DNA from 4 places in the Devosia chinhatensis genome. Region 2 is predicted to be linked to each of the others. Evidence: predicted binding sites of a transcription regulator. Region 2 holds the regulator's gene; each other region holds the start of a gene.
The links. The regulator PhoB, encoded in region 2, activates phosphate uptake and scavenging genes when phosphate is short. The targets are predictions, from matches to a motif close to TGTCATNNANCTGTCAT.

Region 1: the regulator PhoB is predicted to act here: its motif matches at 2,007-2,023, upstream of VE26_RS17505 (YdcH family protein).
Region 3: the regulator PhoB is predicted to act here: its motif matches at 4,009-4,025, upstream of VE26_RS03525 (NAD-glutamate dehydrogenase).
Region 4: the regulator PhoB is predicted to act here: its motif matches at 1,966-1,982, upstream of VE26_RS14100 (DUF2794 domain-containing protein).

Annotation. Positions count from the first base shown of each region.
Region 1 covers NZ_JZEY01000061.1:360,010-367,111, reverse strand. Annotated here, with positions in the region: gene VE26_RS12140 (sigma-54-dependent transcriptional regulator) at 98-1,582, opposite strand; gene VE26_RS17505 (YdcH family protein) at 1,796-1,972, opposite strand; gene VE26_RS12135 (YdcH family protein) at 2,127-2,342, shown strand; gene purE (5-(carboxyamino)imidazole ribonucleotide mutase) at 2,416-2,907, shown strand; gene VE26_RS12125 (5-(carboxyamino)imidazole ribonucleotide synthase) at 2,912-3,997, shown strand; gene VE26_RS12120 (alpha/beta fold hydrolase) at 4,004-4,696, opposite strand; gene rpsU (30S ribosomal protein S21) at 4,909-5,169, shown strand; gene VE26_RS12110 (multidrug effflux MFS transporter) at 5,219-6,424, opposite strand; gene VE26_RS12105 (alpha/beta hydrolase) at 6,421-7,102, opposite strand, start outside.
Region 2 covers NZ_JZEY01000054.1:2,033,788-2,040,889, reverse strand. Annotated here, with positions in the region: gene VE26_RS09840 (isopenicillin N synthase family dioxygenase) at 1-192, shown strand, start outside; gene VE26_RS09835 (DUF1428 domain-containing protein) at 198-638, opposite strand; gene chrA (chromate efflux transporter) at 782-2,182, shown strand; gene VE26_RS09825 (alpha/beta fold hydrolase) at 2,239-3,102, opposite strand; gene phoB (phosphate regulon transcriptional regulator PhoB) at 3,213-3,914, opposite strand; gene phoU (phosphate signaling complex protein PhoU) at 4,101-4,811, opposite strand; gene pstB (phosphate ABC transporter ATP-binding protein PstB) at 4,832-5,605, opposite strand; gene pstA (phosphate ABC transporter permease PstA) at 5,680-7,035, opposite strand; gene pstC (phosphate ABC transporter permease subunit PstC) at 7,032-7,102, opposite strand, start outside.
Region 3 covers NZ_JZEY01000054.1:718,914-726,015, reverse strand. Annotated here, with positions in the region: gene VE26_RS16985 (sensor histidine kinase) at 1-615, opposite strand, end outside; gene VE26_RS18680 (hypothetical protein) at 574-702, shown strand; gene VE26_RS03550 (group III truncated hemoglobin) at 925-1,413, opposite strand; gene VE26_RS03545 (helix-turn-helix transcriptional regulator) at 1,400-2,011, opposite strand; gene VE26_RS03540 (superoxide dismutase) at 2,162-2,764, shown strand; gene VE26_RS03535 (flavin reductase family protein) at 2,881-3,420, shown strand; gene VE26_RS03530 (DUF6894 family protein) at 3,506-3,784, shown strand; gene VE26_RS03525 (NAD-glutamate dehydrogenase) at 4,122-7,102, shown strand, end outside.
Region 4 covers NZ_JZEY01000061.1:765,809-772,910, reverse strand. Annotated here, with positions in the region: gene acnA (aconitate hydratase AcnA) at 1-841, shown strand, start outside; gene VE26_RS14105 (DUF1223 domain-containing protein) at 966-1,715, shown strand; gene VE26_RS14100 (DUF2794 domain-containing protein) at 1,999-2,382, shown strand; gene VE26_RS14095 (P-loop nucleotide/nucleoside kinase family protein) at 2,416-2,883, opposite strand; gene VE26_RS14090 (GNAT family N-acetyltransferase) at 2,883-3,380, opposite strand; gene VE26_RS14085 (Bax inhibitor-1/YccA family protein) at 3,483-4,253, opposite strand; gene thpR (RNA 2',3'-cyclic phosphodiesterase) at 4,467-5,006, shown strand; gene VE26_RS14075 (invasion associated locus B family protein) at 5,225-5,749, shown strand; gene VE26_RS14070 (invasion associated locus B family protein) at 5,838-6,341, shown strand; gene rlmN (dual-specificity RNA methyltransferase RlmN) at 6,483-7,102, shown strand, end outside.

The DNA of each region.
Region 1 (7,102 bases), on a different contig from region 2:
GGCCTCGCGGTTAATAATCTCGCTCAAAATCGAAGCAAGAGATTAAGACTGCGGTAACGAACAAGGTTAACGGCGCATATGCCGATCACAATTGCGCTTACGCCGCGTCGTTAATCAGTCCTTCGGCCAGTCCATATTCGTGCAGCTTGCGGTAAAGCGTCGACCGGCCGATGCCAAGCGCCCGGGCTACCCGCGACATGCGTCCGCCATGATGGGCGATGGCGAACTCGATGGCCGCCCGTTCGATCGCTGCAAGCGCCTGCAATTGTCCGCTATCGTCGAGAAAGCGGTCGGGCCGACCGGGGACAACGGGCTCCAGACGCGTGCGGGGCGGGGATGCGTCGATATGGATCGGTGCCGGAGGAACGGGCAGTTCCTCGATGCTGCGCAAGACTTCCTCGCGGCCGGCAGCCTGAGCTGCGATCTGGGGGAAGTCCTGCACTTCAAGGAAGGCGCCATCGGTGAGAACAATTGCACGATAGACAGCGTTCTCGAGCTGACGCACATTGCCCGGCCAGTCATAGGCCTGCAGCAGGTCCATGGCGGCCATCGATATTCCAAGTACGCGCTTGCCGGCCTCGGCCGAGAAGCGGGCAACGAAATGGTCGGTCAGCGCCTTGAGGTCCTCCTTGCGCTCGCGCAGGGGCGGCACATAGATGGGAAAGACGTTGAGCCGATAGAACAGGTCCTCTCGAAACTCGCCACTCTTGGCCAGGTTCAACAGGCGGCGATTGGTCGCCGAAACGACCCGCACATTGACCTTCTCCGGACGCGCGGCGCCGACCGGCTCGATTTCTCCATCCTGAAGCGCCCGCAGGAGTTTCACCTGCACCTCGGGGGGCAATTCGCCCACTTCATCGAGAAAAAGCGTGCCGCCATGAGCCTCGGTAAACTTGCCGGCCTGGTCGGCATGCGCACCGGTAAATGCCCCCTTCTTGTGACCGAACAGTACAGATTCCACGAGGTTGGGCGGGATGGCGCCGCAATTGACGGCGACAAAAGGCTTTCCAGCGCGGTCGCCGGTGCCCTGGATGATCCGGGCGACCAATTCCTTGCCGGTGCCGGTTTCGCCTTCGATCAGTACCGGGATCGTGCTGCGCGCCGCCTTGGTGCATAGTGTCAGGACACGGGCCATGGCCGGCGCTGCAGCGATCATGTCGGCGCGGGTAAAGGTGCCCGAGCGCCGCGCATGCTCAGCACGAATGGCGGTTTCCAGCGCCTCGAGCTTCATGGCATTGCGCAGGGAAATGATCAGACGTTCGGGTGCAACCGGTTTGACGAAGTAATCCGCGGCGCCCTGGCGCATGGCTGAGATTACCGTCTCGAGCGAGGCATTGGCCGTCTGGATGATGACCGGTGTGGTCAGCCCCTCCTTGCGCATCACCTCCATAACGCCCATCCCGTCGAGATCGGGCATTACGAGATCGAGGATCATCGCGCCGATGGTGGGGTCGTCGCGCAGGATCGAGAGGGCCTGTTCCCCGCCGGTGGCCGTCAGCGGCTTGAAGCCTGCGCGGTTAGCGACTTCGGCAGTGAGCCGCAATTGCACCGGATCGTCATCCACCACCAGAACGCGCGTCATAAATACCCCAAGTCCCACTAGGCCGGCCACGAATCGTGTGTGCCGTTTTGGGAAGACGATGCCGGGAGCGCCTTAAGAGGGTGTTAATATTGATGAATTGTTCGCGGCGGTGCCGGGCCCGGCCTGCAGGCAAACCTTAACGCCAGGCATGAAAAAAGGGTCGCGGCTCGCGCCGTGACCCTCCAGAACGTGGATGAATTGTTGTCGCGGCGTCTATTGCCGCGTCTCGCTCTGGAGCTTGTAGAGTTCGTCCTTCACTTCGAGTTTCCGGCGCTTGAGCGCGGAAACCATCAGGTCGTCGGCGAGGCGATTCTGGGTTTCTGCCTGAATCTGCCGGTCCAGTTCCATATGGCGCCGTTCGAGCGCTGCGATGTGGCCTTCAGTCGTCATTAAAAACTCCTTTCAGGGTGTTGGACGGGGGTATCGTCACAAATCTTTCACGCTTTGTCGACGGCGTTCGGATGGCGATTGAAAATCAGATGCAAAACAGTCCGTGATCGGTTAACCAAGGGTATGATTGTCACGTGACCATCCCCGGTACCCGATGCTGCCGCTCGACAAGGAACAGGAAGCCCAATTGGGCCTGGAACTGGCCACAAAACGCCAGGAACACGCGGATCTCGACGCGGCAATCCATACTTTGGGTCAGTCGCAATTGGCGGACCGGATGCTTATCCAGCGGCTCAAGAAGCGCAAGCTGACGCTCAAGGACCGCATCGTCCAGCTGGAAAATATTCTGCTGCCGGACATCATCGCCTAGCTGCCTTGCGCCTTGTTTTGTGGCCGGAATTAGGCTAGTTGCGCGCTTTGCGGAGCGCGACGGGGGAATCGCCATGCTCAAGCCAGCTGTTGCCATCGTCATGGGCAGTCAATCGGACTGGCCGACCATGCGATTGGCCGCCGAAACCCTGGAAAGCCTGGAAATCGAATACGAAGCGCGCATTGTCTCGGCGCATCGGACGCCCGAGCGCATGGTCGATTTTGCCACCAATGCCAAGACCGAAGGCGTCCAGGTGATCATCGCCGGAGCGGGCGGTGCCGCCCACTTGCCGGGCATGATCGCTGCCATGACCACCCTTCCGGTGTTTGGCGTGCCGGTGCGCTCGAAGGCTCTCAATGGGATGGATAGCCTTTATTCCATCGTGCAGATGCCTGGGGGCATTCCCGTCGGCACGCTGGCTATCGGCGAGCCGGGGGCCATCAACGCGGCCCTTCTGGCTGCGGCCGTGCTGGCGCTCAGCGATGAGGATCTCGCCGACCGCCTCGAGGCCCATCGCGCGCGCCAGACCCAATCCGTACCCCAGTTTCCGTCCGATCTCGAGTAGTCCCTTGACCGAACCAACCGCACCCCTTGCTCCCGGCTCCACCATCGGCATCCTGGGCGGGGGGCAGCTTGGGCGCATGTTGGCGCTTGCCGCAGCCAGGCTCGGCCTCAAAAGCCATATCTATTGCCCGGATGCGCAAAGCCCGGCCTTCGACGTCACCCCGCTCAAGACCATTGCGGCCTATGACGATGCCGAGGCATTGAGAGTCTTTGCCGGCCAAGTGGACGTCGTCACCTACGAATTCGAGAATGTCCCCGCCGCCACGGCTGAAATCCTGGCGGGCCTCAAGCCGCTGCGTCCGGGCGCCAATGCGCTCGCCATCTCGCAGGACAGGCTGGCCGAGAAGACCTTCCTGGCCTCCAAGAACATTCCCGTAGCGCCTTATCGGGCCGTGCAGAGCCTTGAGGACCTGCATGCGGCCGTCGCCGCGCTTGGCCTGCCTGCGGTGCTCAAGACCACGCGGCTCGGCTATGACGGAAAGGGGCAGCGGGTGCTGCGCGCGCCGGAGGACGTCGAAGCAGCCTTCGCTCAATTGCAGCCTCATCCGTTGGTTCTTGAAGGTTTCGTGCCCTTCGAAAAGGAAATCTCGGTGGTGGTGGCGCGGGGACTGGACGGTACCGTGCGTGCCTTCGACGCCGCCGAGAACGTCCACCGGTACCACATCCTGCATACCAGCACAGTGCCCGCGGCGATCCCCCCCGGCGTCGAAAAGCACGCCGCCATGCTGGCCAAGGTCATTGTGGTGGCGCTCGATTATGTCGGCGTTTTGGGCGTGGAATTCTTCGTCCTGGGCGGGGACCGGCCGACGCTGATGGTCAATGAGATCGCGCCGCGCGTGCACAATTCAGGGCACTGGACCGAGGCCGTGTGCCTCACCGACCAGTTCGAGCAGCATATCCGCGCCATTGCAGGCTGGCCGCTAGGCGATCCGCAGCGCATGGCCGATGTGGTGATGCAAAACCTGATCGGCGATGACGTCGACGTTGTGCCCGGCGGCATCGATGGCGATACCCAGCCGCACCTCTATGGCAAGGCGGAGGCACGACCCGGCCGCAAGATGGGCCATATCAACCGCATCGTGCGAAGCTAGCAGCGTTCAGCGCGCCAGCCAGTCGCGCATCGCGGCGATCACCGGAGCCGGATTTTCCATCGTCGGGAGATGCGCCGCATCCGGGAAGGTGACCAGCTCCGCCTGCGGGATGAGGCGCGCCATTTCCTCGGCCAGCTCGGGGGGCGTCATCTTGTCGAGCGCGCCTACCCCCACCAAGGTCGGCACAGCAATGTCCTCGAGATAGGGAAGGGAATCGATCCTGCCAATAATCGCCCTCTGCTGGCGGATATAGACATTGCCGCCGACGCGTTCGGACATGGCCTGCACCTCTTCGGCAAGGGCTGTGCCCAGATGGTGGGAGGCCACAAGGCTGCCCAGAAGGCCGCGCGACACGCCGATGAACTTGCCCTGTCCGATCATCTCGATGCCCTTGCGCCGGGTTTCCCGCCGCTCTTCGGTGTCGGCCCGAGCCGAGGTGTCGAGCAAGGCAAGGTGGGTGACCCGCTCGGGCGCCTGCCGCATGATTTCGAGCGCCACATAGCCGCCCATGGAAAGTCCTGCCAGTGCGAAGCGTGGAGGCGCAGCGGCAAGGGTCCGTGCGGCCATCTCGGCGATGGTCTCGTCGAGCCTGAGGTCTGCGACCATTGGGGCAATCGTGTCAGCCAACCCGTCGATAACATCGCGCCAGAGGCGGGCGTCGCAGATGAGACCGGGAAGAAAGACGAGGGGCGTATGCATGGCCAACTCCGCTTGGGCTTGCAGAACTGGTAAAACGACACGGCCAAACCGGCAAGACAGGCACTTTTCCACCGGGCAAGTGTGGACAGGCAGGGATTCTTGGGCTATAGACCCCGCCACGGTGACCGGCTCGGCTGGTCGGCGGAGTGGCTTTTTTGGTTGCTTCGCTTTCATCCAAACAATTTGCCAAGCTTTGAAAGGGCGGTTGACCTTTGCAAGTAGTCGTTCGCGATAACAATGTTGACCAGGCGCTGCGCGCACTGAAGAAGAAGCTGCAGCGCGAAGGCGTCTTCCGCGAGATGAAGCTGCGCAATTATTACGAGAAGCCTTCTGAGAAGAAGGCTCGCCAGAAGGCCGAGGCCGTTCGTCGCGCCCGCAAGCTGGCTCGCAAGCGCGCACAGCGCGAAGGCGGCATCGCTGCTGCACCGAGCCGTCCGGCTCCGGGTCGCGCCGCTGCAGGCGCCCGCAGCTAAGGCTGTCGATTGCTATTTTGAAGAACGCCGTCCTTCGGGGCGGCGTTTTTTATTGCCTGCTCTTGCGCCAGCGATCCAGCATCGCCACGGCAATCGTCAGCATGGCGACGAAGGGTAATTGCAGCACAAGGGCCGTACGGGCATCGGCAAAGAGCGTTCCGGCGGCCAGCGAGCCCAGAAAGCCCCCACCGACCTGGAAGAAGCCGCTCATTGCCCCCGCCGCCCCGGCAATGGCGCCGAAGCCAGCCATGGCTGCCGTCGTGGCGCTGGGGCTGATGAAGGCCAGGCCCAGCATCCAGATGCCGACCGGCGCCATGATGGCAAGAATGGAGAGCGGATACAGGCGCGGCAGGATGCCGAAGGCCAGCCCGCTGAGGGCCAGAAGGACGAGTGCGATAGTGACCAGTCTGTCGCCAGCTATACGGGTCGAGAGATAGCCCGTGACCAGATTGCCCAGAATAAACGCAGCGGTCTGTACCAGCATGGCCATGGCGAACTGAAATGGTGTGAGGCCCAGTTCGTCGATGAGAATGAATGGCAGTAGTGCGGTAAAGCCGTGAAAGCCCGAAAAGGTCAGACAGAGCAGCAGAGCTGGAAAGACGAAGTCGGGCGCCATCAGCAGGCGTCGGTAATTGCCCAGAATGACGCGCAGATTGATGGGCTGTCGGTTTTCCGGGGGAAGCGTCTCGCGCGCGCTGGTGCCGAGAAGCGCAAGGATGGCGAGGCCGAACCCGGCCATGACCACGAACATCAGATGCCATGACCCGAACAACAGGATGACGCTGCCCAGGGTCGGCGCCACGGCTGGCGTCACGGTCAGGATCAGATTGACCATTGTCAGAATGCGAATGGCCTGGCTGCCAACGAACTGGTCGCGAACCATCGCCCGCGACAGCGCGACCCCTGCCGACACACCGAAGCCCTGCACGAACCGGCCGAGGAACAGAACTTCGAGGCTGGGTGCGATGGCAGCGATAAGGCTGCCCAGCACATAGATGGCGAAAAACGCCATGCCCACGCCGCGCCGCCCGAACCGATCGGACAGGGGGCCGCAAATCAACTGGGCCAGCGCGAAAGCGGCGAAATAAACGGTGAGGCTCAGCTTGCCGGCGGCATCGTTGGTGGCAAAGTCAGCAACGATCGTGGGCAAGGCGGGGGTGTAAAGCGTCAGGCTCAGCGGCCCCGTGGCCACCATGAGCCCGCCGATCAGCGCCGTGCGGCGCGCCGACATGCCGACCGGTGCGGAAGATGTCACCGGGACAGGGCCCTCTCGAAAAAGGGCTTGGCTTGATCCCATATGCCGGCGGCCCAGAGATCGGAATGCCCGGCGCCAGGCACGATCCACACTGTGTCCGGATTGGGAGCGAGCGCATAGAGGCGTTCGCCATTGGTCACTTCGATCGTCGTGTCGGCGGTGCCATGCGCTACCAATACCGGCTCTTCGACGCTGCGGATCCAGTCATTGTTGGGAAACTGATCCTGCATCACCAGCGTCACAGGCAGGTAGGGATAGCGTTCGCCGGCCACAGTCACGGCCGAAAGGAACGGCGTTTCCAACAGCAGCGCCTGCGCATCGCGCTGGCTACCAACGAAGGTCGCCGGGCCCGATCCGAGCGAGCGCCCCCAGATGAGCAGCGGAGCACCCTGTTCGGCGGCCCAGTCGAATGCGGTCAAGGAATCGGTGAGGATGTTGTCCTGGCTGATCGTTCCGGGCGAAGCCGGAAAGCCGCGATAGTCGAAGGCGAGGAAGCCATAGCCTTCGGCTACGAAGGTCTCGTAGCGTTCGTGCTCCTCGCTGAAGCTCTTCGAATTGCCCTTGTAGTAGATGATGACGGGCATGCCGGAGCGCGGCTCCTGATACCAGCCATTGATGGTGCCATCGCCAGACGGCAAGGCGATATCTTTCGCCGCGGTCAGCCGGGTTTCTGCCAGC
Region 2 (7,102 bases):
GACGACCAGCTTCTGTCCACGCTGCACCGGGTGCGCATGCCGGCCGCGCATGAATATCTGGGGCCGCGCTATTCGCTGCCCTTCTTCTGCCAGGCCAACAAGGATGCGATCATCAAGGGGCCGGGCGGCAAGTACGAGCCGATCACGGCCCATGATTACCTGCAGCAGCGCATCGCTGCCAACCGCCTCTGAGAGCGCTAGTCGCCGGTGTCCGGGCTTTCTGCCCCGGGCCCCGGCAGATCAAGCGCGACCTCGAAGCCGCCAGCGATTACCCGCCCCCCGTCGAAAACCGGTTCCTCGCTCATGGTGGCCACTATCCGGGGGTCAGTGGCGACAGTCTTGACGGCCCGGTCGCGTATCTCTCGGCTTGGCCACTCGATCACCGAAACCACCACGGTCTCCGCGGCATCGGCTCCGGCCAGCCTTTTCATGTTGGGAAGGCTGGCCGGGGCATAATCGTCCATCGCATCGGCTGCATGGAAATCGGCGTCGTCGCTCGCCTCCTCGGACTGCCAGCAATCGAGCACACGCAGCGCGCCATGCTCCCGGTAGATCTCGGCGATGCGGGCGGAGAATGCGAGATAGGCTGCCTTGCGCTCGGTGCGCACCGGCACAATCGTAATGTCATGAAAGGGCATTATGTGTCTCGATCGTGTACGCGCCGAAGGATGGATCATTGCGGCGCCCATGGCAATTCATAGCCGGCGGGGGCAGGCCATCCCAATCCCGTGCTTGCATCGAAAGCGACCATGCGGCTAACGCTGGGGCGACCCACCAATCCATGGCTGGTCCGCTAAGACATGAAGGCAGACGGATGCAGGACCGTGACTATCCCACCCTGAGCGAGGCTATTCGCATCTGGGCCCGCATCGGCCTTCTCAGCTTTGGCGGCCCTGCCGGGCAGATTGCGCTCATGCATCGCATTCTCGTCGAAGAACAGCGCTGGCTGGGGGAGAAGCGGTTCCTCCATGCGCTCAATTTCTGCATGCTGCTGCCCGGTCCGGAGGCGATGCAGCTGGCCGTCTATATCGGCTGGCTGATGCATCGCACGCTTGGCGGGCTGATCGCCGGTGTGCTGTTCGTGCTGCCCGGCATGGTCGCGATCATGGGGTTAAGCTGGATCTATGCGCTTTACGGCGATGTCGGCCCGATCGAGGCGCTGTTCTTCGGGCTCAAGGCGGCTGTGCTGGCCATCGTCGTCCAAGCAGTGATCCGCATCGGGTCGCGGGCGCTGAAAAACACCGCGATGATGGGGATCGCCGCTGCTTCCTTCGTCGCGATCTTCGTTTTCGGCGTGCCGTTCCCGCTAATCATCCTGGCTGCCGGGCTGATCGGGTTTATCGGGGCGCGTCAGGGCCTGCCCGCCTTCCAGGGTGGTGGTGGCCACGGCAAGGTCGGGCAGGCAGAGGTCGATGACGCCGACACGCTGCTTGGCGAAGAATCGCCCGAGCACACCCAGGTCAATCGAGGCTGGGCCTTCCGGATCTCGGCCGTTTTTCTGATCTTCTGGCTGGCCCCTGTGGCCCTGCTGTTCGCGCTGTTCGGACCGGCCAATGTCTTCGCGCAGATTGCCGGATTTTTCAGCGTCATGGCCGTGGTGACATTCGGAGGCGCCTATGCCGTGCTGGCCTATGTCGCCCAGGAAGCAGTGCAGAATTTCGGCTGGCTGGCGCCGGGTGAGATGCTCGACGGGCTGGGCATGGCCGAGACCACGCCGGGTCCCTTGATCATGGTCACCCAATTCGTCGGCTTCATGGGCGCCTTTCGCGATGCGAACGGGCTCTCGCCCCTGGTGGCGGGCACATTGGGCGGGCTTTTGACCACCTGGGTCACGTTCATGCCCTGTTTCCTGTGGATTTTCCTCGGCGCGCCCTTCATCGAGCGGCTGCGCGACAATCAGGTATTGTCGGCGGCTTTGACGGCCATCACCGCAGCCGTGGTTGGCGTCATCCTCAATCTTGCCGTCTGGTTCGGCCTGCATGTGATCTTTGCTGAGGTCCGCACGATTGGCGGCTTCGGGCTCGATCTCGACGTGCCGGTCTTCACGTCGATCAATCCGGCAGCGGCGGCCTTGGCGCTCGCCGCGATTGTCGCTGTCTTTCGCTTCAAGCTCGGCCCGGTCAAAGTGCTGGCCGGCTGCGCTATCGCCGGCCTCGCCTTGCACGTTGCGGGCCTGGCCTAAACGCGGTTCAGCATATCTCGGCCTTGGATGGCGGAACCCGGTGAATTCCCTGCGTTCTAGGCTCTTTGCACGGTCGGAGCGCTGCGAATGAAACCGAGGATCGCCTGGGAGAGCGTGGGGATTTCGGCGGGGGTGATTTCGTGCCCGACCTTTTCGAGCACGGTCAGTCTTGCGTTGGGGATCAGCTCGTGAGTCTTTTTCGCTGCGGCGACCGAGATGAGCGGATCGCCCGCGCCATGGATGACCAAGGTCGGCCGGGTGATGTCGGCGGCGTGGAGGCCCGGGTCGATCTTGCCTTCCAGCATGGCGTGATTGAAGGCGCTCTGGATGGCGGATGTATGGTCCAGCTCGCGGCCGATGCGCTCAAGCGCCGCATGCCGGTCAAAGGGGCGATCGGGGGCGGCACTCAGCTCGGCAATGCGCAGCAGGAATTGGGTGACATCTTCGCGACGGCTCCAGTCGAGCGTGGCCATGCCGGAGAAATGCTCCATGATCTCAGGCGGCATGCCCTCGCCATCATAGGCGCTGTTCAGCGGCTCGCCGGCAAAGACGGTGAGGGTCGCGACGCGGCCGGGATGCTGGAGGGTGACGATCTGCGCCACCAGACCGCCCAAAGACATGCCCACGAGATGGACGGACGAGACCGCATAGGCGTCGAGAATGGCGATGACGTCCTCGACCAGGTCGGGGAGGTCGTAGGGTGGGGTTCCCGGAGGGAAAAGGGTGGAGCGGCCCGTGTCGCGGTGGTCGAAGACGATAACCTGGTAGCCGGCACCGGCCAGCGCGTCGATCAGGGCGATTGGCCACCAGGCCGAGGAGGCGGTGGCGCCCATGGCCAAGAGGATAGTGCCGCGCAGCGGCTGACCCCATGCCTGCGTGTAGAGCTGCGCATTCGGTCTTTGGACGTATTTTTCGATCATTGCCGGGAGCGCTCCAAGGAAAGACGAACAGGGTGCCGGAGGCACGGGCTCAAGTCATTACGGTTTGGCGCAACTTTGGGGCAGTTCGGCGGCAAGTGGTCCCAGACGATCTAGGCTGTCTGGGCGAAGCGTTCGTCGAAGGCGTAGCCGGCACCGCGGACGGTTCGGATCGGGTCGACCTCCTTGCCGCGATTGATCGCGCGGCGGAGGCGGCCGATATGCACGTCGACAGTGCGCTCGTCGACATAGACGTCATTGCCCCAGACGCCATCGAGCAATTGCTCGCGCGAATAGACGCGGCCGGGATGGCGCATGAGATATTCGAGCAGACGGTATTCGGTGGGGCCGAGATGGACGTCGCGGCTGGCGCGGCGCACGCGGTGAGTGGTGCGGTCGAGTTCGAGATCGCCGACCTTGAGGGCGGCGGTGACGAGGTTGGGGTTGGCGCGGCGCAGGAGGGACTGGATGCGCGCCAGCAGCTCGGGGACGGAGAAGGGCTTGACCATGTAGTCGTCGGCGCCGGTGGTGAGGCCGCGCACGCGCTCTTCTTCCTCGCCACGAGCGGTCAGCATGATGATCGGCACGTGGCTGGTTTCCTCGCGGGCGCGCAGGCGGCGGCAGAGCTCGATGCCGGAAATTTCGGGCAGCATCCAGTCGAGCAGGATCAGGTCGGGGAGTTTTTCGGCAATGGCATGGGTGGCTTCGTCGCCGGTTTCGGCGGTAACGACGCGAAAGCCCTCCGCTTCGAGATTGTAGCGGAGAAGGAGGGCGATGTCGGCTTCGTCTTCGACGATGAGGATGGTCGCGGGCATATGGGCGTGCTCCGTCGGTCGGCGCCGTAGGCGTGCCGTGTATGTGGTTATTTCCCGCCATTCGAGCCTTGTTCCCTCAATTCTTTCCACTGGAGAGAATTGCCTTGCGGGACGTTCCAAGCTCTTATGGCCTTAGCGGCCTGAAAGGCTCCACTGGAGCCTTTCGTCTGCTGCGCGGACCGCCCGCTAAGCCTTGATCTGCGTGCGGCGCAATTGCTGTTCCTCGCTGGTCAGCTGCTTGCCCGTGGCCAGGTAATAGGCGCGTTCGGCGATGTTGGTCGCGTGGTCGCCGATGCGCTCGAGATTCTTGGCGCAGAAGAGCAGATGGGTGCAGGTGGTGATGTTGCGCGGATCTTCGAGCATGTAGGTGAGCAGCTCGCGGAAGAGAGAGGTGTGCATGGCATCGACCTCGTCATCGCGGTTGCACACGTCGACGGAGGCGGCCGCCTCGCGGTTGCCATAGGCGTCGAGGCTGTCCTTGACCTGCCGCAGCACCAGGGCGGTCATGTTCTTGACGCCATTATAGAAGGTGGGCTGCAGGCTGATGCCTTCGAGCTTGAGCGAGCGCCGGGCCAGCTGCTTGGCCATGTCGCCGATGCGCTCGAGGTCATTGGCCACGTGGATGGCGGTGATGATCGACCGCAGGTCGGACGCCATGGGCTGGCGGCGGGCGATCATGGAGACGGCCATCTCGTCGATCCGGCGCTGCATGTCGTCGATGCGCTGATCGGCAATGATGGTGACATCGGCCAGCTCGCGATCGAGCTTGAGCAAGGCGCGGGTGCCGTTCTCGATGGCGACCTCGACCTGGCCGCCCATTTCGGCAATGGCCTGGGCGAGGGCGAGCAGCTCTTCATTGTAGGACGTGACGATGTGTTCGGCGCCGGTATTTGGCATGTTCTGATCCTCTCCCGCGCTTAGCCGATGCGGCCCATGATGTAGTCCTGGGTCTGTTTGTTCACCGGGTTGGTGAAGATTTCCTCGGTGTCGCCTTTTTCGATGAGGTTGCCGAGGTGGAAGAAGGCGGTCTTCTGGCTGACGCGGGCGGCCTGCTGCATTGAGTGGGTGACGATGACGATGGTGTAATTGGTGCGCAGCTCGTCGATCAGCTCTTCAATAATGGCGGTGGCGATGGGGTCGAGCGCCGAGCAGGGCTCGTCCATGAGAATGACTTCGGGGCCGACTGCGATGGCGCGGGCAATGCAAAGACGCTGCTGCTGGCCGCCGGAAAGGCCGGTGCCGGGTTCGGTCAGGCGATCCTTGACCTCTTCGAAGAGGCCGGCCTTGCGCAGCGAGGACACGACGATCTCGTCGAGATCGGTCTTGTTTCTGGCCAGACCGTGGATGCGCGGGCCATAGGCGACGTTGTCGTAGATGGACTTGGGGAAGGGGTTTGGTTTCTGGAACACCATGCCGACGCGGGCGCGCAGTTCGACCACGTCGAGATCGTTGGCGTAGATATCCTGGCCGTCGAGCTCGATCTTGCCGCCGACCTTGGCGCCCTCGATCGTGTCGTTCATGCGGTTGATGCAGCGCAGGAAGGTCGACTTGCCGCAGCCCGAGGGTCCGATAAAGGCGGTGACGGCGCGGTCGGGAATGTCGATCGAGATGCCATGCAGGGCCTGCTTGGCGCCGTAGTGCACGGTGACGTCGCGGGCGGTGAGGCGGATATTGGGCTCGATCATGTCCATGGGGTCCAGATTGGCGCTCAGGGTCTTCTTGGGGGCTTTAACCTTGCCGGCAAGCATATCCATTGTGGTTCTCCTTAAGCGCGCTTTTCAAGGCGGGATCGCAGGAAGATTGCGATGGCGTTGAGAGTGATCATGAAAGCCAGCAGCACCATGATGGCGGCGGAAGTGCGCGGCTCGAAGAAATTGCGGTTCTCATTGCCCTGCCAGAGGAAGATCTGGACGGGCAGGGCGGTGGCCTGATCAAGGGGCGTGCCCGGTACGGAGGCGACGAAGGCATTCATGCCGATGAGCAGCAGCGGGGCGGTTTCCCCCATGGCCTGTGCCACGCCGATGATGGTGGCGGTGAGGATGGACGGGAAGGTCACGGGCAGGACGTGGTGGAACACCATCTGCGTCTTGCTTGCACCCATGCCCAGAGCGGCCTGACGGAGGGCCGGGGACACGCCCTTGAGTGCGGCGCGGGTGGCGATGATGATGGTGGGCAGGGTCATCAGCGTCAGCACGAGGCCGCCGGCCAGGGGAGCCGAAAGCGGCAGGCGGAACCAGTTGATGAAGACCGCGGCGCCCAGAAGGCCAAAGACGATGGAGGGCACGGCGGCGAGGTTGTTGATATTGACCTCGATGAGATCGGTCAGCCGCGACTTGGGCGCGAATTCCTCGAGATAGATGGCGCTGCCCACCCCGAGCGGCACGGCCAGCACGATGACGATCAGCATCATCCAGAACGTGCCCATGAGCGCGCCGAGCAGGCCAGCGGAGGCGGGCGCGGAGCGGCTGTCGACATTGGTGAAGAGCGACCAGGCAAAGCCCTGGGTGATGGTGCCGTTTTCCTCGAAAATGTCGATGAGCGCACGGGCGGGGGCCGAGAGCTGCTGCTGGGCGTCGCCGAGGTCGCGGTTGATGTTGCCCTTGGCCCAGTTGTCGGTGTTTGCCGAGCCGAGCACGTCGATGGTCACGGTCTGCCCAAGCAGGCCGGGGTTTTCTACAAAGGCCTGGCGCACGCGGTGGCGGGCATCGCTTTCGGGGATGGTGAGCAGCTGGCGGCTGTCGATCTCGAAGCCTTCGGGCGCAGCCCGGCGCAGGGCCGCCTCGATGACAGTGTTCCAGTTGAGCATGGCCACCTGGCGCTCCCAGGCGAGACGCTGCGAGCGGTAGTCCGCATCGGACTGTCCGGCGGCGCGGACAGGCGCGGGATCGACATTGAGGACCTCGGGATCGAAGGTCACTTCAAGGCGCAGATTGGCCTGGGTGAAGGCCGGAATACCCTTGCGCAGCACATCGGTGAACAGCAGGGCGACAAAGCCCAGCGCCAGGCAGATGGCGACGATGCCGAACAGTCGGAACAGGCGTTCGCCCAGATGGCGGCGGGCGAGGCCGGCGCGCACCAGTTTGCGCCGTTCGGCGGCGGAAGCGAGCGTGGTGTCGGTCATTCGTACTGCTCCCGGAAGCGGCGGACGATGTAGAGGGCGACGATGTTGAGGCATAGCGTCATGATGA
Region 3 (7,102 bases), 1.3 Mb from region 2:
GGTGTTGACATGCAATGCAGGCTCGCCGGTGCGGAGCACGTCGCGAATGGCGGGAAGTATCTCGCCGTGCAGACCGGGCAGGAGTTCACCAAGCTGGAGCCCGAGCAACGCATCTGCATCCAGCCCGGTCAGCTGTCCAAAGGCCGGATTGACCTCTTCGAACTGGATATCCGCGACGTCTCCAGAGTTGTCGCGAACTGCCTGGGCAACATAATAGCCTTCCTGCATATCGGCGAAGAGGCGACGGTACTTGAGTTCCGAAACCCCCACGGAAATCTCGCGCTCGACGACAAGAGCGAGGCTTTCGAGCACCTTGCGATCGTGCTGGGTCCAGATGCGCGGCCTGGTGTCGATGGCAGCCAAGGCACCGACAAGTTCCCCTGTCGGCAGTCTGATCGGCACGCCCAGATAGGCCTGGACGCCCAGATCGGCGATCGCGTGATTTCGGCTGACAAGTTCATGGACACTGGCATCAGTGACCTCGAGCGCCTCGCCGCGCTGCACGACGTATTGGCAGAACGAATGAGACATGGGCGTTTCGCCCAGGCTGTCCCAGGGAGCGGGAAGCCCGCAATGACCGGCGAATACCTGCCGGTCCTCATCGACAATGGAGATGATCGCGACAGGTACGCGCAGCGCAACGCGCACGTGCTCGGTCAGGTGGTTAAACTGCTCACGCCCCGACCCGTCAAGCAGGCCTGATTTTCTTATAGCGGAGATCCTGTCGGACCCCCTCCGTGGTGCCTTATCCAACTCGCAGTGACTGGCTCAAGCGCCAGCCCTCCCTGGATACAGCAACGCTGTTCACCCGCAACATTCGCTCTCGCATTCCTTGACGCTGAACGGGAACGGCCGGGGGAAGGATTGGATGCAAATTTTACTGATGAAATTTCCCTATGCTTCCAAAAGGATGCCGGCGCTGGCCTATTCCGGTTTCCAGATCGGGTCGGCCTCTCGCTTGAGCGGGCCCATTTGGGTGATGTCGTCGCCCCGCCGCATATAGATGTTCATGCGGAAGGAATTGCCGATCCGCTCGGAGCGCTCGATGAACAGCGCGGCGATGTCGGGCGGACAGAGCTCGGTGACGGTCTCGCGGAAGAGGCGCAGCCAGCGCATGAAATGGGCGTCTGAGAGCTCAGGAATGCCCATATGCTTGGGCATGGGACGACCATCGTAGCGCCGGGTACCGAGCAGCATGGAGCTCCAGAAATCGGCAATCTTCGTGAGATGGGCAGGCCATTCCGCATCAGGGATGACACGGTTGAAGACCGGGCCGACGATGTCGTCGCGCCGCGCCGCGTCGTAGAAGGCGGCGACGACCGACCCGATCAGGGCCTCGTCGAGGCCCGCAGGGGTTTCCCAGCCGATGCGGGTGAGACGGGTGCCGACTTGCGGGCGATCAGGCTGGGACATTGTCGAGCGCTCGAATGGAATAGGTGCAGCGGCGACCGCCGCTGACGATGTGGTCCTGCCGCTCCACCGCCACATCAGGGCCCAGAACGGCGCGAAACACGTCCAGCTCGGCACGGCAGAAGCCCTGGCAGGCGGTTGCGGCCGCGCAGATCGGACAGTGATTTTCGATCAGCAGCAGCGAGCCGTCTTCCTGCTCGGTGAAGGCGGCCATGTACCCTTCCTGGCAGCGCAAATCGGCGAGGGCAGCCACGCGGGCGCGCAGATCGGGCGCCGGAGCGACAGCAGCCTCGTAGGCCCGGCGGGTTTCGGCCTCGCGCACGGCGATGATGCGATCAAGCGCGGCTTCGCCCAATTGGCTGCGCACGATGTCGAGCAGCTGCACGGTAAGCGCTGCATGGGTATCGGGGAAGCGGGCCTGGGCCCTCTCGGTCAGGCTCCAGCGCTGGGTGGGGCGGCCAACGCCAGCGGACTGGCTTTGCGACTGAACCAGGCCCTCCTCGGCCAGGCGCACCAATTGCTGGCGCGCCGCCTCGCCCGACGTACCCAGCTTTTCGCCCAAAGCCGCCGAGGACAAGGCACCATGCATCTTGAGCGCCATGAGAATGCGCTCCGCCGGGTTGCGAGGCGACCAGGCGAGGTTTTCCAAGCCGGAACTTGACATATCTGCCGAAAGGGTTTTCAAAGTCATCACTTGGAAATTAAACAATCCGGTCTCCCCTGTCCACCCCGTCCCGAAAGGAGCGACATCATGACCTTCACCCTTCCCGCCCTGCCCTATTCCGCCGCAGCACTTGCCGATCGCGGCATGAGCCAGGAAACGCTCGAGCTGCATCACGACAAGCATCACCAGGCCTATGTGACCGCGCTCAACGGGTTCGTGGACAAGAATGCCGACCTGCAGGGCAAGTCGCTCGAAGAGATCGTGGCCTTCGCCAATGGCAAGCCGGATCTGGCGCCGGTGTTCAACAATGCCGGGCAGCATTGGAACCACGTGCATTTCTGGCAGGCCCTGTCGCCCGAAGGCGGCAAGCTGCCGGGTCGGCTGGAAGCCAAGATCATCGAGGATTTCGGCTCGGTCGACGCGTTCAAGGACAGCTTCAAGACCGCCGCGACCACGCAGTTCGGCTCCGGCTGGGCCTGGCTGGTGCTGGGTGATGACGGCAAGCTGAAGACCACCAAGACCCCGAACGGCTCGAACCCGCTGGCGACCGGCGAGGGCAAGGTGCTGCTGGGCCTCGATGTGTGGGAGCATTCCTATTATGTCGACTTCCGCAATCGCCGCCCGGACTATGTCAGCAACTTCCTCGACAAGCTGGCCAATTACGAATTTGCCGAAGCCAATCTCGGCTGATTTTGCTCGAGGCGGGGGCATCCAGCGCCCTCGCCTCACGCTTTCCAGACGTCTTTTTCAAAAAATCCGCGCAAAGCCGTTTGCGCGAGAAGCCACGATACGCGATGACTTTGCCTATGCCTGAATTCGATCTTCCCGACAGCATGGCCATGCGGCCGCTGCGCCACCCCACGGTGAGCGACGCGGAATTTCGCGCGGCCATGGCGGGGTTCGCGTCGAGCGTGCATGTGGTCACCGCCCAGCGCGGCGCTGAACGGATCGGGCGCACCGCGACGTCAGTGCTGTCGCTTTCCGCGCAGCCGCCGGCGATCCTGGTGTCGATCGACATCGTCAGCCGGCTGGCCGACATCATCGCCAAGACCGGCTGCTTTTCGCTCGCGACCCTGGCCGATGACCAGCAGGCCATCGGCGATGCCTTTGCCGGCAAGGTGGACCCGCGCGAGCGCTTCGACATCGGCAAGTGGGACGCCTGGCCCTCCGGCCAACCGCATCTGCGCGGCGCCGTGACCGTGCTCGATTGCGAGGTGATCGGAGCGATGGAAACCGGCAGCCATGTGCTGTTTGCCGGCGCCATCATCGAGGCGGAAACCGATACGTCGCGCCGGCCGTTGCTCTGGCATCGCCATGCCTATGCCGGCCTCAACGGGGTCGACTAACGCCCTGCCCGGTGCCACACTGAAACGATTGAGGCGGCAGCTTTTGCGGCCCTGCGACGTTTCACCCGGCCCACGGGACAGTCTGATGCCACGCTACTTCTTTCACTATCGCACCGATGATGGCCTGATCCGCGACGAAACCGGCAGCGATCTCGCCAACCTCGACGCCGCCGAACAAAAGGCCGCCGAGCTGGGGCGCGCGATCATTGACCGTGTCGCCGGCGAAGGGGGCGAAATGAACGCTCCGCGCTCCATCGAAATCACCGACGCGAGCGGGCATGACCTGTTGTATGTGGTGTTCTGGGCCGGACCGAAAGTGGGCGATGGCGGCGCAACGCCGATCGAACCGGCGCGCCTGCACTAGGGTGCGGCGCAACCACCAAGACGCTAGAAGAAAGACCCCGCATGTGTCGTCACCACGAAGCCCAGGACGAGGGCTGCGGCGAGAGCGGCATAGGACGCGTATTGGGACAGCTTCGGCATAAATGCACCTGCGTTTGAACCTCGCTAAAGACTACCACGTCACTAGAGTTTAACAAGAGGTAAACGCCCCACGGATGGGCTGGTCCGGAAACGCTTTGCCCAATTGTGACGATTTCATGAAATGGTGTGCTGCTATCCCAAGACCAAAGTCGGTAGGAGTCGGTGGGAAAGCGTCACCTTCCCGGCCTAAAGTGGGGAGCGAGTCGAAGGAGCCCCGAATGGCCGAAATACTGGATCAACGCTTTGCACACGAAGTCGCGCGGGCAGCGGAGGGCAAGGCGAGCCTGGAGCGGTTCCTGAAAGCAGCGATTGCCGCCATCGACCCCGATGACCTGGTCCGGCAGGCTCCCCAGACGCTGGTCAGCGCGCTGTGCCGCAGCCATGAGCGCCTGCTGGAGGGGCCTCTCGACCAGACCCGCATCTATGCCAGCCCGGCGCAGGCGCCGGGCGAAGCGCTGGTGCTCGACATCATCTGCCCGGACATGCCGTTCATCGTCGACAGCGCCCTCGCCGCACTCCGCAGCATGGGCGGGGCGATCCGCCTCTTCGCCCATCCGGTGCTGCACGTTTCGGGTGGCGAAGTGCGCCATGAGGACGGGGCGGCGATCAGCGTGCTGCATATCCACAGCGATCCGGTGGGCGACATCGCAGCGCTCGAAGCCGAATTGCAGGCGACGCTGACCGCGGTGGCGCAGGCCACGCAGGACTGGCAGCCGATGCTCGAACGGGTCGGCCGCGCCATGGAAGGGCTCCAAACGCTGCCCGCCCGGAGCGGGGGCGAGGCGCTGGCCTTTCTCGAATGGCTCCTGGCGCACAATTTCACATTTCTGGGCCTGCGCGACTATGTGCTGGAAAACGGCGCGCTCAGCCCGGTTGCCGGGTCGGGTCTCGGCATCCTGCGCGACGACAGCGTGCGCGTGCTGCGCAGCGGTCCCGATTTCGTCGAGAGCACGCCGCAATTGGTGGCCTTCACCGAAGGCAACGAGCCGCTCCTCGTGACCAAGGCCAATATGCGGGCGCGCGTCCATCGCCGCACCCATATGGATTATGTGGGCATCAAGCTGTTCAGCGCCGACGGGATCGCCAAGGGCGAGTTGCGGGTCGTGGGACTTTATACGGCACAGGCGCAGGCCGCGCCGCATACGGACGTGCCGATCATCCGCCGCAAGATCGCCGAGGTGATGCGGGGTTCGGGCGTCGATCCCTTGGGGCATGCCGGCCGGACGCTGCTGGGCGCGCTCGATGCCTATCCGCGCGACGAGCTGTTCCAGATCGGCACGCCCCAGCTGGCCGAATTTGCCGAAGCCATTGCGGGCCTCTACGACCGGCCGCGCGTCCGCGTGCTGCCGCGCATCGACCGGTTCGACAATTTCGTCTCCATTCTCGTCTATGTGCCGCGCGAGCGTTATGACGGAGCGGTACGGGCGCGGATCACGCGCTATCTGGCAGACGCCTATGATGGGCGCGTCTCGGCGTTCTACCCGAATTTCCCCGAAGGCGAGCTGGTGCGCCTGCACGTCATTATCGGGCGCAATGGCGGGCCAACGCCGCAGCCCGAACGGCGGGTGCTGGAGGCCGATGTCGAGGCGCTGACGCGCGATTTCTCCGACATGCTGGTGGCGGCGGCCCCCGAGCCGGGCGCGATCAGCGACTGGCGTGCGGCGTTTTCTCCGGCCTATCAGAGCCGCAATTCGGTTGCCGAAGCGCTGCGGGACATCGACGTATTCCGCGAATTGTCGGCCGGCGAGGTGGGGCTGCGCCTGGGCCTGCCGCGCGATGCGGGCGGCGGGGTGAGCCTCAAGGTCTATCACCATGGCAGCGCCATTCCGCTCAGCGACCGGGTGCCGGTGCTGGAGGATTTCGGCTTCCGCGTCATCGACGAGCAGACCTATACGGTGGTGCCGCGCGACGGGGCCGAACGCTATCTGCATGACATGGTGCTCGACCTCAACGGGCTGAGCCAGGACGAGGTGCTGTCGCGCGCCGCCAGTATCGAGGCGGGCCTATTGGCCGTGTGGCAGAGCCGCGCGGAAACCGACCAGCTCAACAGCCTCGTCACCATTGCCGGGCTCGACTGGCACCAGGCGAGCTTTCTGCGGGCGCTGTCGCGCTATCTGCGGCAGGTGGGCATTTCCTATTCCCAGCGCTATGTAGCGCGGGTGCTGGTGACCCAGAACGCCGCCGCCAAGGCGCTGGTGGCGCTGTTCGACGCGCTGCACGATCCGGCACTAGCCGACATTCCCGAGCGGGCCGAGGCGGCACGAGCCGCCATTGCGGCCGAGCTGGAGCGGATCACCTCGCTCGATGAAGACACGATCGTGCGGCGGTTCCAGAACCTGATCGAGGCGGCGCTGCGCACCAATGCCTTCCAGCGCGATGCGGATGGCGAGCGGCGCCCGGCGCTGGCCATCAAGTTCGACAGCGCGCGGATCGAGGGCATGGCCGAGCCCCGGCCCTATCGCGAGATTTCGGTTTATGCACCGCGCGTCGAGGGCATCCATCTGCGGTTCGGCGCCATTGCCCGTGGGGGCATCAGGTGGTCGGACCGGCCCGAGGATTTCCGCACCGAAGTGCTGGGGCTGGTCAAGGCGCAGCAGGTCAAGAATGCGGTGATCGTGCCGGTCGGGGCCAAGGGCGGTTTCGTCCCCAAGCGGCTGAGCGCCGGCATGCCGCGCGACGCGTTCATGGAGGAAGGCACCGAGAGCTACAAGATTTTCATCGGCGCGCTGCTGGACGTTACTGACAACCTGGTTGAGGGCATTGTGGTGCCGCCGGCGCAGGTGGTGCGGCGCGATGGCGACGACCCCTATCTCGTGGTGGCGGCGGACAAGGGCACGGCGCGCTTTTCCGATATCGCGAATGCTATTGCCACCGGTCGCGGTTTCTGGCTGGGCGACGCCTTCGCCTCGGGCGGATCGGCGGGATATGACCACAAGCAGATGGGCATTACCGCGCGCGGTGGCTGGGAAGCGGTCAAGCGGCATTTCCGCGAGATGGATCGCCACATCCAGCGCGAGCCCGTGAGCGTCGTGGGCGTAGGCGACATGAGCGGGGACGTGTTCGGCAATGGCATGCTGTTGTCCGAGCAGATCCGGCTGGTGGCGGCCTTTGACCACCGCGACATCTTCATCGACCCCGAGCCCGATGCGGCCAAGAGCTTTACCGAGCGGCAGCGTCTCTTCGCCTTGCCCCGCTCGAG
Region 4 (7,102 bases), on a different contig from region 2:
CGTGTTCAAGGGCGACGAGCACTGGCAGGGTATCGCAGTAGAGGGCAGCGAGACCTATGGCTGGAACTCCTCGTCTACCTATGTACAGAACCCGCCCTATTTCGAAGACCTGACCATCGAGCCCAAGCCTGTGACCGACGTGGTCTCGGCACGCGTCCTGGCCTTGTTCCTCGATTCCATCACCACTGACCACATCTCGCCGGCTGGTTCGTTCAAGGCCGGCACTCCAGCAGGCCAGTATCTGACCGAACGTCAGGTTGCGCCCAAGGACTTCAACTCCTACGGCGCCCGCCGCGGCAATCATGAAGTGATGATGCGCGGCACCTTCGCCAATATCCGCATCAAGAACATGATGCTTGATGGAGTCGAAGGCGGCTTCACCAAGGGTCCGTCGGGCGAGCAGATGCCGATCTACGATGCGGCGATGGCTTACCAGGCGCAGAATACCCCGCTGGTGATCTTTGCCGGCAAGGAATATGGCACCGGCTCCAGTCGCGACTGGGCAGCGAAGGGTACGAACCTGCTCGGCGTAAAAGCCGTCATCGCGCAGAGCTTCGAACGCATCCACCGCTCCAATCTGGTGGGCATGGGCGTCATCCCGCTGCAGTTCAAGGATGGCGAGAGCTGGCAGAGCCTGGGCCTGGACGGCACCGAGACGATCGATATTTCGGGCGTCGAGACCATCGAGCCGCGCGCCATGGTTACCGTCAAGATCACCCGCGCCGATGGCTCGGTGCTCAATGTCGAAACCCGCTGCCGCATCGATACGGCCAACGAACTCGATTATTTCCGCAATGGTGGCATCCTGCATTATGTGCTGCGGAGCCTGGTCGCCGCATAAGGGCTCGCGTCCTACGGAAAATACCAATGGCGGCCTCCGGGCCGCCATTTTTCTTTGGCCGACAGCGTTTTTACCCTCTCACCCGGTTTTGACTAGGCAGGCGGGGAGTGTGCGGCTTACAACCATGACCATGTTTTTTCGCCTTGCCCTCGGTTTCCTGTCCAGCCTTTCGATCTCCCTAGCCCTTGCCGGGGCGCCTGGTGCCGAGTCACGTCCGGCGCCGGCCCGGGCGGTGGTCGAGCTGTTCACGAGCCAAGGCTGTTCGCAATGCCCTCCGGCCGATGCCCTCCTCAACAGCCTTGCCGAGCGCGACGATGTGGTGGCTCTGGCCTATCACGTCGATTACTGGGACTATATCGGCTGGGAAGACACATTCGGCGACAAAGCCTTTTCCGACCGGCAGCGGTCCTATGCCAAAAGCTGGGGATCGACGCGCATTTATACGCCGCAGATGGTGGTGAACGGCTCCGAAGGCGTCGTGGGATCGAAGCGCGATGCCGTTCAGGATGCGATGGCATCCGCGCAATTGCCGCTGGAAGTGGCCTTGCAGCGACATGGCGACATGCTGGCTGTGACGATCCCGCCCGATGCTGACCTGGGGGACGCCAATATCTGGCTGGTGCGCTATCTCGTTCGCGCCGACGTGGCCATCGATGCGGGTGAAAATGCGGGCAAAAAGATGGCCTATACCCAGGTCGTGACCGATCGGCAGATCCTGGGCATGTGGGAAGCCGAGACCGGTGCCCAGATCAAGCTGCCCCTTACCGCCCTGCCCAATACGAGGCCTGGCAATACCGGCTTCGCGGTTCTGGTGCAGAACGAGCGCAACGGCCTTCCCGGACCGATCCTGGGCGCGGGCGTCTACGAGTTCTGATCGCATCATACCTGCTACAATCACAAAAAAACCCGCTCCTCGGGGGAAGGAGCGGGTATATGACTCTGGTCAACTCAATATCAAACGGCCAGCAGAAGACATCAGGTTTGGAAGCTCATTTTTGTCTGCCTGCCGACCATGGGAGGCAATGATTGAAATCCTACCGAGGTATTCAGGCGTCAAGAGGGAGGGTGTATGGCGAAAGTGGGGTTATTTGCACCCCTTGCCAGCCTCAGGAAATGGGTCGATCATGACAGGGTGACGACGAAACGATTGAGGCCGCGTGCCAGGTCCCGGTAACGATATTCGCAATTCCCTTTCGGTGGTGCATGGAGGCCAGTCAGCTGCGCATCCTCAAGGCCCCGCGCCATTGGTCATCGCTTTTGACCGTCGCGAGCTTACGCAGATTCTGGCGGTCTATGGGCGCAAGGTGGGCTGCGGCGAATGGCGCGACTACGCCATGGATTTCCTCAAGGACAGAGCGCTGTTTTCGATCTATGCCCGCGTGTCGGAACGTCCGCTCTATGTGGTCGAGAAGAATCCCAAGCTGCGGAACAAGCAGGGCATGTACATGGTGACCAACCAGCAAGGAATGATCCTCAAGCGTGGGCATGATCTTGCTCAGGTGCTGCGCGTGCTCGATCCAGATCTGGTGGTGGTGAGTTGAGCTTTTTCGCTCGTCCGCGACACGGATGTAGCGCTAGAAATTGCCTGCCAATTCCCGGTCATCTGGGGCTTCGAACAGCTTTGCCCAGTCCCGCAGGTTTTCGAGCGGAATGACGAAATGGCCTTCTTGCATGGCCTGGTTGCGGGCGAGAACCCGTCGCTCCAGTTCGGCCAGCGATGTGGCTTCATAATCGATCCGGCATTGCGCGCCCAAAGCGGCGGCCCGCTGCGCGAAGTTCTGCCGCTCGGCCCGGCTCCAGAAGCCGAAATCGAGAATGACCTCGCCGCCCTGCTTGAGCACGATTGCCGCCACGTCCCACATCAGCGCCTCGATGGCATCGTGACGCCTGTCATGGTCTGGATGGTGCATGTCGTCGTCGAACAGCCGGGTTTGCCATTCGTCCGGCGTCAGCCGCAGGGCGCCGGTCTGTTCGGCCAGGGCCTTGGCCCGCGTCGTCTTGCCCGAGCCGGGCAATCCCACCATGAGGTGGAGAACGGCCATCAGAGCGCCTTTTGCAGGTGCACGATGTCATGCCAGCGGTCGAACTTGTAGCCGACGGCGGAATAATAGCCGACGCGCTCGAAGCCGAATTTTTCGTGAATTGCGATGGAATTGGCGGTGTCGGCAGTGATGACGGCCAGCATCTGCTTGAAGCCGAAGGCCTTGGACTGGACCAGCAGCTCGGTCAGCATGACCCGTCCGAGGCCTTTGCCCGTCTCTTGGGGGTCGAGATAGATCGAATCTTCGCAGGTGAAGCGATAAGCGGCGCGGGGGCGGTAGAAGCTGGCATAGGCGTAGCCGATCACCTTGTTGTCGCGCTCGGCGATGATCAGGGGATGGCCCAGCTTCTGCAGGCCGGCATATTTCTCGGCTATCGCTTCTTCGCCAGGGGCTTCGGTGTCGAAGGTGATGGCGGTGTTATCGACATAGTGCCGATAAATGCGGGTGATTGCCGGAATATCGGACCAGGAGAAGGCGCGCAGAATGGTGTCGGACATGAATCGCGTCGGGCAAAAGAAAGGACCGCAGCTCTTGTAAGCTGCGGTCCCAAAGATCGTCCAACCAAATTGTTTGATCGGACCATCAAGCCTTCTTGCATATTACTCGCGGTTGCCGAAAAGGCGCAGGAGCATCATGAACAGGTTGATGAAGTTCAGGTAGAGGCTCAGCGCGCCCATGATGGCGTTCTTGGCCATGACGTCAGCACCATAATGGTCAGCATAGCTTTCCTTGATGCGCTGCGTGTCATAGGCGGTGAGGCCAGTGAAGATCAGCACGCCGACCACCGAGATGACGAATTCCATCATCGAGGACTGCATGAAGATGTTGACGATCGAGGCAATGATGATGCCGATCAGGCCCATCATCAGGAAGCTGCCCATGCCCGAAAGGTCGCGCTTGGTGGTGTAGCCGTAGAGGCTCATCGTGCCGAAGGTCGCGGCAGTGATGAAGAACACCTTGGCGATGGAGGCGCCGGTATAGACTAGAAAGATCGAGCTGAGCGACAGGCCCATGATGGCCGCAAACGCCCAGAACACACCTTGTGCAGCCGGGACGGAGAGCTTGTTAATGCCGAAGCTGAGCACCAGCACGAAGGCAAGCGGGGCGAGCATGACGACCCAGGACAGCGGGCTGCCGAAGAGCAGGACGCCCCATTGCGTCAGGTAGGTGCCACCATCCAGCTGCGCGACGGCAGCGGACGGATCGGAGGTAACGGCAGCCTGGGCAGCGAAAAAGGCCACGAGGCCCGTGATCACCAGGCCAAGGCCCATGTAATTGTAAACGCGCAGCATGTAACTGCGCAGGCCCTCATCGATGGCCGCGGCCGAGCCGGCCCGCGCATTGAGGGTCTGACGGTCATATTCAGCCATTCTCAGGTTTCCTTTCCCAATAGAAACTGCGGTCTTTGCACCGCCGGGGGCAATTGGCTCTTGCCACTTGGCAGGGAATATGGGGACACAATGGTTGAATGACAAGGATAAATGGCCGCCTGCGGCAACAGGACTGGCCCGATAAATAGATTGTGTTACGCTCAAGACCAGAATCGCGCCGTCCTTGCCTCGTCTCCAGCCAGGGAGAACGCCATGCCCCGGCTTTTTACCGGTCTCGAAGTGCCGCGGGATGTGGCCTTTAAACTCGCACTCAAGCGCGGAGGTCTTGCCGGCGCGCGCTGGATTGATCCGGACAACTATCACATCACGCTGCGCTTCATCGGCGACGTGGATCGTCCTACAGCCGACGACGTGGCCGACAGCCTCGATAAGCTTGCCAATTCGTTGCAATTTCCAGTGCGGTTGACCCACTTGGGCAGTTTTGGCGGCGACAAGCCGCGGGCGCTGTTTGCGGGTGTCGAGCCCTCCGAGGCATTGAGCCGCCTGCAGGCTGCGCAGGAGAGAGTGCTGCAACGGGTGGGCCTCCCCCCGGAGGGCCGCAAATTCGTGCCACATGTGACACTGGCGCGGCTGCGCGGTGCGGGGGCAGGAGAGATTGCGCGGTTCCTGGCCGAAGCGAGCCGGTTCGAGCCACTTACATTCGTCCCGGCGCGCTTCGTTCTCTATTCGAGCCGCGACTCCGTGGGGGGTGGGCCGTACCTGGTCGAGCAGGCCTACCCTCTGGCCGCCTGAACTTCACGATCACTCAAGTGTTAGCTTCCTCTTAACCCTTGCCGCGCAAACCGGGCCGGGCGGACCCGTTCCGCCAAAATGCCGCCGCGATTGGCTTTCATTTGAGGCAAATGCAGTCAAATGCAGGCGGGTTTGACACCTTGGTAACCATGTTCGGGGCATGCTCAGCGGGACGTGCAATGCCTCCGACGGCAGCAAGACAAGAGGAAGAATTGGCGATGACGATGAAAACCGGTGGGCTGAAGCTCGGGCTCGCGGTCGCAGCGTTCATGGCTCTGGCGCCGGCCGCCGCTCAGGCGCAGCAGGCGACGGAGCTTGGCACTTTCAATGCCTGGTCGGCCTATACGGCGACCGATGCCAGCGGGGCCATGTGCTTCATCATCGGTGAACCGACGCGCAGCGAGCCCGCTGGCGCCAATCGCGACCCGATCAAGTTCCTGATCGTGCACCGCAAGGGCATGGGCTCCAAGAACGAAGTACAAACCCAGATCGGTTATCCCTACAACACCACAGACGCAAAGGCTTCGGTCAGCGTGGATGGCAAGAGTTATGTAATGGGTGCCCGCGGTTCCACTGCCTGGCTGGCGTCGGCGGGCGACGAAGCGGGCTTTGTGCAGGCGTTCAAGGCCGGCAACCAGATGGTGGTTCGCGGCACCAGCCAACGGGGTACCGATACGGTGGATACCTATTCGCTGGCCGGCGCAACAGCAGCGATGAACGCCATCGACAGCGCCTGCCAATAGGCTTGCCCCGCAGCGCGAAAATACCATAACTGGGCGCCGGGCCTTTGGGGGCCTGTCGCCCTTTGCCTTTTTTGAAGAGCAGAATCCGATGATCCGATCCGCCTCCCTTGCTATCGCCATGCTGGTCGCTGCCACCGCCGTTCCTGCGCAGGCCCAGTCGGCTCGGGTCCTGGGCGATTTCCGCGACTGGTCGAGCTATGCCGCCGATGACGGCACCGGCACGGTCTGCTTTGCCATGAGCCGCCCGAAGAGCACCGAACCTGCTGGCGCGGCCGGTGGCGACGCCTACGTTTATGTCAGCAACCGGCCAGCCGAGGACGTGACTGCCGAGTTCAACGTGGTGGCTGGCTACACTTTCCAGACAGGCTCTATGGCCAGCGTAACGATCGGTGGCCAAAGCTTCCCGCTCTTCACCCAAGGCGACGCTGCCTGGCTGGACGACAGCGGCCAGGCCGCCAACCTTGCCGCGGCCATTCGCGCCGGCTCGACGCTTGTGGTGACCGGCACCTCCGCGAATGGTACGCAGGTGACCCAGTCCTATTCCCTCTCCGGCGCCACCGCCGCCCAGCAGGCTGTCGGCGCGGAGTGCTGAGAAATCTTCCGCTGACCAGCGGGGAGAATTCGGACGGCGATGCACTGCAACGCTGCCTCCCGCCAGCGTGACTTTGATAAATGCGTGTCTATATGCTAGAGGCCGCACACTTCCCCTATCTTCCGAGCCCCCGTGCCTGCCATGAGCATTGCGCTGAACCTTGACCATTCCAGTGCCGTCCGTCCCACCGGGACGACGCGGCCTTCGCTGATCGGCCTGTCCAAGACAGGTCTCGCCGAGATGCTGGTCAATCACGACGTTGTGTCCGAAAAAGAGGGCAGGATGCGCGCCAGCCAGTTGTGGAACTGGCTTTATGTCAACGGCGTCACCGATTTCGATGCCATGACCAATGTGGCCAAGCCAGTGCGGCAGAAGCTAAGCGATACGTTCAATCTCGATCGTCCGGAAATTGTTTCCGAGCAGGTCTCGGTCGATGGTACGCGCAAATGGCTGTTCCGTTTCCGTGATCCGCAAAATCCCAACATGCCGCCGGTCGAGGTGGAAACCGTCTATATTCCCGAAAGCGATCGTGGGACGCTGTGCGTGTCGTCTCAGGTCGGGTGCACCCTCACCTGTTCGTTCTGCCATACCGGCACCCAAAAACTGGTGCGCAACCTCACGGCCGGCGAAATTCTCGGGCAGATCCTCATGGCCCGTGAGCGCCTGGGCGATTTTCCCGGCGGCTCGCGCCCGGATGACGGTGGTCTCGTACCAGGCGGCGACAGCCGCGCCATCACCAATATCGTGATGATGGGCATGGG